DNA from 3 places in the Jeotgalicoccus saudimassiliensis genome. Region 3 is predicted to be linked to each of the others. Evidence: predicted binding sites of a transcription regulator. Region 3 holds the regulator's gene; each other region holds the start of a gene.
What was found. Region 3 encodes CtsR, which represses protease genes until heat stress. Its sites were predicted from a motif close to ATGGTCAATAAAGGTCAAACA; they were not measured.
Positions count from the first base shown of each region.

Region 1: a site for CtsR is predicted at 1,007-1,027, ahead of clpP (ATP-dependent Clp endopeptidase proteolytic subunit ClpP). Genes of this name have one in related genera too.
Region 2: a site for CtsR is predicted at 820-840, ahead of RZ44_RS00165 (ATP-dependent Clp protease ATP-binding subunit). Genes of this name have one in related genera too.

Region 1 covers NZ_CCSE01000001.1:204,414-206,687, forward strand. The annotation lists gene RZ44_RS01000 (TIGR01777 family oxidoreductase) at 1-272, opposite strand, end outside; gene clpP (ATP-dependent Clp endopeptidase proteolytic subunit ClpP) at 366-950, opposite strand; tRNA gene RZ44_RS01010 (tRNA-Arg) at 1,148-1,219, shown strand; gene RZ44_RS01015 (threonine/serine exporter family protein) at 1,240-2,028, shown strand; gene RZ44_RS01020 (threonine/serine exporter family protein) at 2,039-2,274, shown strand, end outside.
Region 2 covers NZ_CCSE01000001.1:25,007-27,280, forward strand. The annotation lists gene RZ44_RS00160 (SDR family NAD(P)-dependent oxidoreductase) at 1-718, shown strand, start outside; gene RZ44_RS00165 (ATP-dependent Clp protease ATP-binding subunit) at 965-2,274, shown strand, end outside.
Region 3 covers NZ_CCSE01000001.1:1,756,235-1,758,508, forward strand. The annotation lists gene RZ44_RS08725 (NupC/NupG family nucleoside CNT transporter) at 1-410, opposite strand, end outside; gene RZ44_RS08730 (CtsR family transcriptional regulator) at 683-1,150, shown strand; gene RZ44_RS08735 (UvrB/UvrC motif-containing protein) at 1,155-1,667, shown strand; gene RZ44_RS08740 (protein arginine kinase) at 1,660-2,274, shown strand, end outside.

The DNA of each region.
Region 1 (2,274 bases), 1.6 Mb from region 3:
CTGTCCAGTATCAGTTCTTTATATTCTTCTGTCCATTTTTCGTTCAGCGGTGCGCCTGCAAAGTTGTAAATCAGGTCAAAGTCTTCAGGCAGTGCCCCGGCCCAGTCCAGGTTGTTTAAATTGCTGTCATCGTATTTAACGTAATGTATATAAGGGTGTTCGCTCGTCTGTTCCTGACGCGTCAAAATGTAAACGTGATGGCGGTCTTTACGGAATGCATAGGCGAGTTTCGTGCCGATAAAACCGGTACCGCCTGTAATTAGTATATTCAAGTTTATGGCCTCCCAATACATATGATTAACTTTATACTAATTGAAAAAAGGACCCAAGTCACGTATGTGACCCGGGTCCGGCAAAGTTAAATATTATTTTTCTGGTTCCATGACGTGGTCGATTAAGCCGTACTCCTTAGCTTCTTCAGCTGTCATGAAGTTGTCGCGGTCAGTATCTCTCTCGATTTTCTCAAGAGGCTGACCTGTGCGGTCTGCTAAAATCTGGTTCAGCTTCTCGCGTGTTTTTAAAATGTGCTTCGCTGCAATCTCAATTTCAGTTGCCTGACCCTGAGCGCCGCCAAGCGGCTGGTGAATCATAATTTCAGCGTTAGGAAGCGCGTAGCGTTTTCCTTTTGCACCTGCTGTTAACAGGAATGATCCCATCGATGCAGCAAGTCCGAGGCTGATTGTCTGAACATCCGGCTTAATGTGCTGGATTGTATCGTAGATTGCCATGCCGGCAGTAACGCTTCCGCCCGGTGAGTTGATATAAAGGTAAATATCTTTTTCCGAGTCCTGAGCCTGCAGGAATAACAGCTGGCTGACTACCGAGTTTGCAACGTTATCATCGATTGCGCTCCCGATCATAATAATTCTATCTTTTAAGAGTCTTGAATAAATATCGTAAGCACGTTCGCCACGATTTGTCTGTTCAATAACCGTAGGTATTAAATTCATTATATTGCCTCCTGTTTGGTGAACTAAATTTTATTTGATAATATATTTATAACACGTTAGTCAAATAAGGTCAAAAGAAAGAACTTCTGCTGTAATTCAGTTTATCATATTATTTTATTACGTATTTCGTCAATAATTAGTCTTTATTCCTCAATACTTCCTTGCTATAATAAAATGTGCTTTACATATATTAATCTACCCCCGTGGTGTAATGGATAACACGTAAGATTCCGGTTCTTAAGATGGGAGTTCAATTCTTCTCGGGGGTGCTAACAAAGAGGTGGGACAGTTGTCAGTCGAAGAACTAGAAACAGTCGATAAACCCGATGACAGTTTAGACGATGCCTTTGTCCGGAAAGTTTTCTATGTCTGTTTAAACAGCGGGAAGATTTTACTGGAAAGCGGCGCGGAAACATACCGTATCGAAGATACGATGATCCGCATGGCAAACAATTACGGGATCGATAATGTGCAGGTCTTTGTCACAACAACAGTAATCATTCTGTCGATGAATGACTACGCGCTGTCTCAAACGATTAGAATCGATGAACGAGCCAATAACTTACAAAAAGTCGTAAACATTAACGACTTATCGAGAAGCATCACTAAAGGATTACCGATCCGGGATGCGATTAATACGATTGAAAACATTCACGAAACAAAAATGTTTCCGTTCTGGCTGATCGTCTTTACCGGCGGAATGGTTGCGATAATGTTTCTGCTGCTGTTTAACGGTGTGCCGGGAGATATTCCGGTCGCTGCTGCAGGCGGTATGATAGGGGTGCTGATTACGGAAAGTATTCAGCGCTATACTAAAATTAAATTTTTCAACGAATTCTTCGCAGCGTTCTTTATCGCTGTGATTTCCGTATTATATGTGGAGTTCGGACCGGGAACCGAGCTCGAAACGATTATTATCGCAGCGGTGATGCCGCTCGTACCCGGTGTACTGATTACGAATGCGATACGTGAAATGATACGCGGTCATCTGATGGCGGGGACGATGAAAGGCGCAGAAGCCTCGCTGACGGCGATTGCAATCGGTGCCGGTGTCGGACTGGTATTCATGGCAATCTAGGAGGGAAACGATGTTATACGTTGTACAATTTATACTCAGTTTCTTTGCCTCTGCGGGATTCGGAATACTGTTCAATGCACCGAGGAGAACGATACTTGCCGGCGGGCTGAGCGGGGCTTTCGGCTGGCTCATTTATTTTATCGCGACCCAGTTCGAGATTCAGGCGGTCATTGCGACATTTTTCGGTGCGATAATGCTGACACTACTGTCGATAATGAGTGCGCGTTATTTACGGGCGCCGATTAT
Region 2 (2,274 bases), 1.7 Mb from region 3:
GAGCGGTCTCGGCCAGGCGGCAGCATTGAGTCTTGCTGAACAGGGCATTAATATCGCAGTCGTCGATGTTAACGCAGAAGGAGGAAATGAAACGGTTAAACAGGCAAAAGAAGCGGGTGCAGATGCGATTTTCATTAAAGCGGATGTATCTAAAGCTGAAGATGTAAAAAATTACGTTGATCAGACGGTTGAGAAGTTCGGTACAATCGACTACTTCTTTAATAACGCAGGTATTTCAGGAAGCGGCAAATACTTCCTTGAAACAGATATAGAAGAAATCGATAAAATTGTCGGCATCAACATGCTGGGTGCATTATACGGTATCCGCTACGTTGCAGAAGTAATGCTGGAACAGGGCGGCGGTTCGATTGTGAACACTGCTTCAAGTGCGGGGGTAACAGGTCAGGATTCTGTTGTCACCTACTCAGCAACGAAACACGGCATCGTCGGCATGACGAAAAGCCTTGTAGCTGAATACGCAAAAGACGGACTGCGTGTAAACTCTATCGCTCCAGGTCCGACAGAGACACCGATGGTTGCAGCGTTTTACGCAAATAACCCGGAAATGAAAGAGAACGCAGAAGCGGGCATCCCGCAAAAACGTCTCGGTACACCGGAAGAAGTGGCAGAGCTTGTCAGCTTCCTGTTAACATCGAAAGCAGAATATATTAATGGTGAAGTCATCCGTATCGACGGCGGATTCACAAATACCAAGTAATGATTACGACCGTATTTCCCTTTTTGGAAAGCCGGTTTTTATATTAAAAAAACAAATAAAATACTTGAAAGTCAAAGAAGGTCAATGTATAATAAATATATAAGGTCAAAGATAGTCAAAAAGAAAGTTGTTTGTAAGCATCATATTTGAAAATATCTTTTGAGGCCTTTATACTGTATTCATAGTCAAATATAGTCAAAGTCAAATTGACTGTGAACGCGAATATATCAATAGGAGGAAACACATATGAAATGTCAAAATTGCGGATTAAACGAAGCGAATGTAAACCTTGCAATGAATTTTAACAATCAAAAAATGCAGGTTCATTTATGTGACAGCTGTTTCCAGGATATCCAGGGTCAAATGATGAATTCAAATGACTTCTTTAAAGGATCATCTTTCCAAAATAATAATATGAACAATAAATATTTCAATGGACAAGGAAACAAGGGAACAAGTACACAAACTAAAGAACGTGAAAATAAACGTGACGGCCTTTTAGACCAGCTCGGCAATAACATCTCGGACGAGGCAAGAGCAGGTAATATCGATCCGGTTATCGGACGGGACAAAGAAGTAAAACGCGTCGTTGAAACATTAAACAGACGCAATAAGAATAATCCGGTATTAATCGGTGAGCCGGGTGTCGGTAAAACAGCAATTGCTGAAGGGCTGGCACTGAAAATCGTAGAAGGCAATGTGCCAACGAAACTGATGGATAAAGAAATTTACGTTCTGGACGTCGCATCACTCGTTGCGAACACTTCAATGCGCGGTCAGTTTGAAGAGCGTATGAAACAGCTTATTGCAGAACTGAAAGAGCGTCAGGATGTCATTCTCTTTATCGATGAGATTCACCAGATTGTCGGCGCAGGTTCTGCTGAAAGCTCACAAATGGATGCGGGTAACATTCTTAAACCGGCATTAGCACGCGGTGAACTGCAGATTATCGGTGCAACAACACTGAAAGAGTATCGTCAAATCGAGAAAGACGCAGCCCTTGAACGCCGTCTGCAGCCGATTATCGTTAAAGAGCCGACGCTCGAGGAATCGGTTTTAATCCTTAAAGGTATTAAAGACCGCTATGAAAAATTCCACGAAGTCAGTTATTCCGACGAAGTGGTTGAGGCGTTTGTGAATTTATCGCACAGATATATTCAGGACCGTTTCTTACCGGATAAAGCAATCGACTTAATGGATGAAGTCGGTGCACGATTAAATCTTGCGAATGCGGAGAACGATACTGAATCCATTAAACAGAAGCTCGAAAAAATTGCTGAAGAAAAAGATGCAGCAGCAGAGCAGGAAGATTACGAAACGGCAGCACGCCTGAAATATCAGGAACTGCAGCTTGAAAAACAGCTGGAGGCTGCAGCAGACGACAAACAGGTCATGGATGTAGATATCGCTGATATTCAGCTGATTGTCGAAGAGAAAACAGGTATTCCTGTAACGAAACTCCAGTCTGAAGAACAGGCACAGATGAGAGATCTCGGTACGAACCTGAGCAGTAAAGTGATCGGCCAGCAGGAAGCAGTCGAAAAGATCGCGAAGGC
Region 3 (2,274 bases):
GGCATACCAGTGATCTTCGTAAGCAGGAATCCGATACCTTTAATGACGAACGGCAGGACTCTCGTGAATGATAAAATACCGATAATTGCAGAGATGAAGATAATCGGAAGCAATACGTTGAATAAGAACACGTTTGCAGGTTCTCCTTCAGCAGTATTCATCAGATCTCCAAAGACGAACAATCCGCCTTCTCTCGCGAAACCAAGTAATTCATCGAACGCATTTGCAAGCCACAGGATGAATGTCTGTCCACCTGTAGTACTCAGGAATAAGAAAGCGGCAAGCACCTGAAGTGCAAGCAGTAAAAGGATGTTTTTCCAGTGCCTGAATGCAAGTTTCTTGTTAGTACTTGCGACCCATGCAAGGAAGATAACGAATAGTATACCTACTATTCCCATTACAATACTCATAATAAGCCTCCAAAATTTAATTTATGAAATTGTTCTCTATGTATATGTTTCATTTAATTATAAAGTAAATGTTACATAAACGCGATACTGAATCATTATAATGCAAACGGTTACAGAAATAAAGGGGAATTTGATAAAAATGAACAAAAAAATCAGGACAGCTGAGAAATCCGAACATTAAATATTTTCCGGGAAATGCAGGACAATTGATTTGCCAAAAAAACGCACAGAATGTATACTTTAGTCAAAGTTGGTCAAGGAGGAGTGATGATATGCGTAATATGTCGGATATCATTGAGCAGTATTTGAAAGATATGATTGAGCAATCTGGCAATGAAGTCGTTGAGATTAAACGTGCGCACATCGCTGAAAAATTTGATTGTGTACCATCTCAATTAAACTACGTTATAAAAACCCGTTTCACAAATGAACATGGATATGTTGTGGAAAGTAAGCGCGGCGGGGGCGGCTACATAAGAATTACAAAAGTCGAAACTCATTCCGAGACTGAGTATCTGGCACACCTGCAGAATTTAATCGGGGAGAATATTTCCCAGTTAAATGCAGAACACCTGGTGCAGTCGATGTATGAGAATGAAGTCATTACCTACCGCGAAGCACAGATTATAGATGCAGTAATGAAGCGTGAAATTTTATCGCTTGAACTGCCCTACAGAGATATTTTAAGAGCGAAAATTTTACGACGTATAATTACAGCCATACTCTACGCGAAGGAGTGATGATATGAAATGTGAAATATGCAATGAACGCGAAGCGGTAATTCATATTTCCAAAGGTTCGGGGCTCACTCACAAAGAACAGTATTTATGTGAACAATGCGCCAATCAATCGATGGATATAAATTATAATCAGACAGATAATCCGTTTGATATTCAGACGCTGTTAAAAATGCTTGCGGGCAATTCACAGCGCGGACAGGCGGAAACAGAAAAGTACGTCTGCCCGACGTGCGATTCAACACTGCAGAGCATCGTGAAAAACGGTCTGTTCGGCTGCAGCCACTGCTATGAATATTTTGAACGGTACGTTCCTGAAATCGTTACGAGAGTGCAGCTGAATCAGCAGCGTCATGTCGGTAAAATACCGACTCAGGCGCACGATACACTGAAATTGAAACGAGACATTGAAACACTTGAGCGTACACTGCAGGAAAAAGTGAAAGCGCAGGCTTTTGAGGAAGCAGCGGTCATCCGCGATCAGATTCAGGTGCTGAAGGACGGTGGGACAAGTGAATAGACAGACGAGTTCGTGGATTAAAAATGCAGTAAACACAGAAATAGAAATGTCCTCCCGGATCCGTCTTGCACGGAATATTAAAGGTGTGCCGTTTACACATATGCTCGAGGATGATGAAGATCTTGAGGCACTGTCCGGGCTCGTTTCCAAAGTGCTTCCGGATTACGGTTTCACTCCGATGAAAGAGCTGTCGGTTCAAGACAGGGCAATACTTGTTGAAAAGCATTTAATCAGTCCGAATTTTGCGAGACACGGCACACGTGTTTTCATCAATAATGATGAAGATGCTTCCGTCATGCTCGGCGAAGAAGATCATCTTCGTATTCAGGCGCTCGGGGTGAATATTCCGCTCGAGACGCTTTATGAGAAAGCGAACCGGATAGATGATACATTGGAAGCACGGATAGAATATGCTTTTGATGAACAATACGGTTATTTAACGGCGTGTCCGACGAACATCGGTACAGGTATGCGGGCATCGGTGATGCTTCACCTGCCGGCGCTGACAGCGACGAACAAAATTCAAAGATTCCATAACAACCTCACACGTTTCGGTTTTACGCTGCGTGGTATATACGGGGAAGGCTCTGAGCCGCTGGGCTCGGTT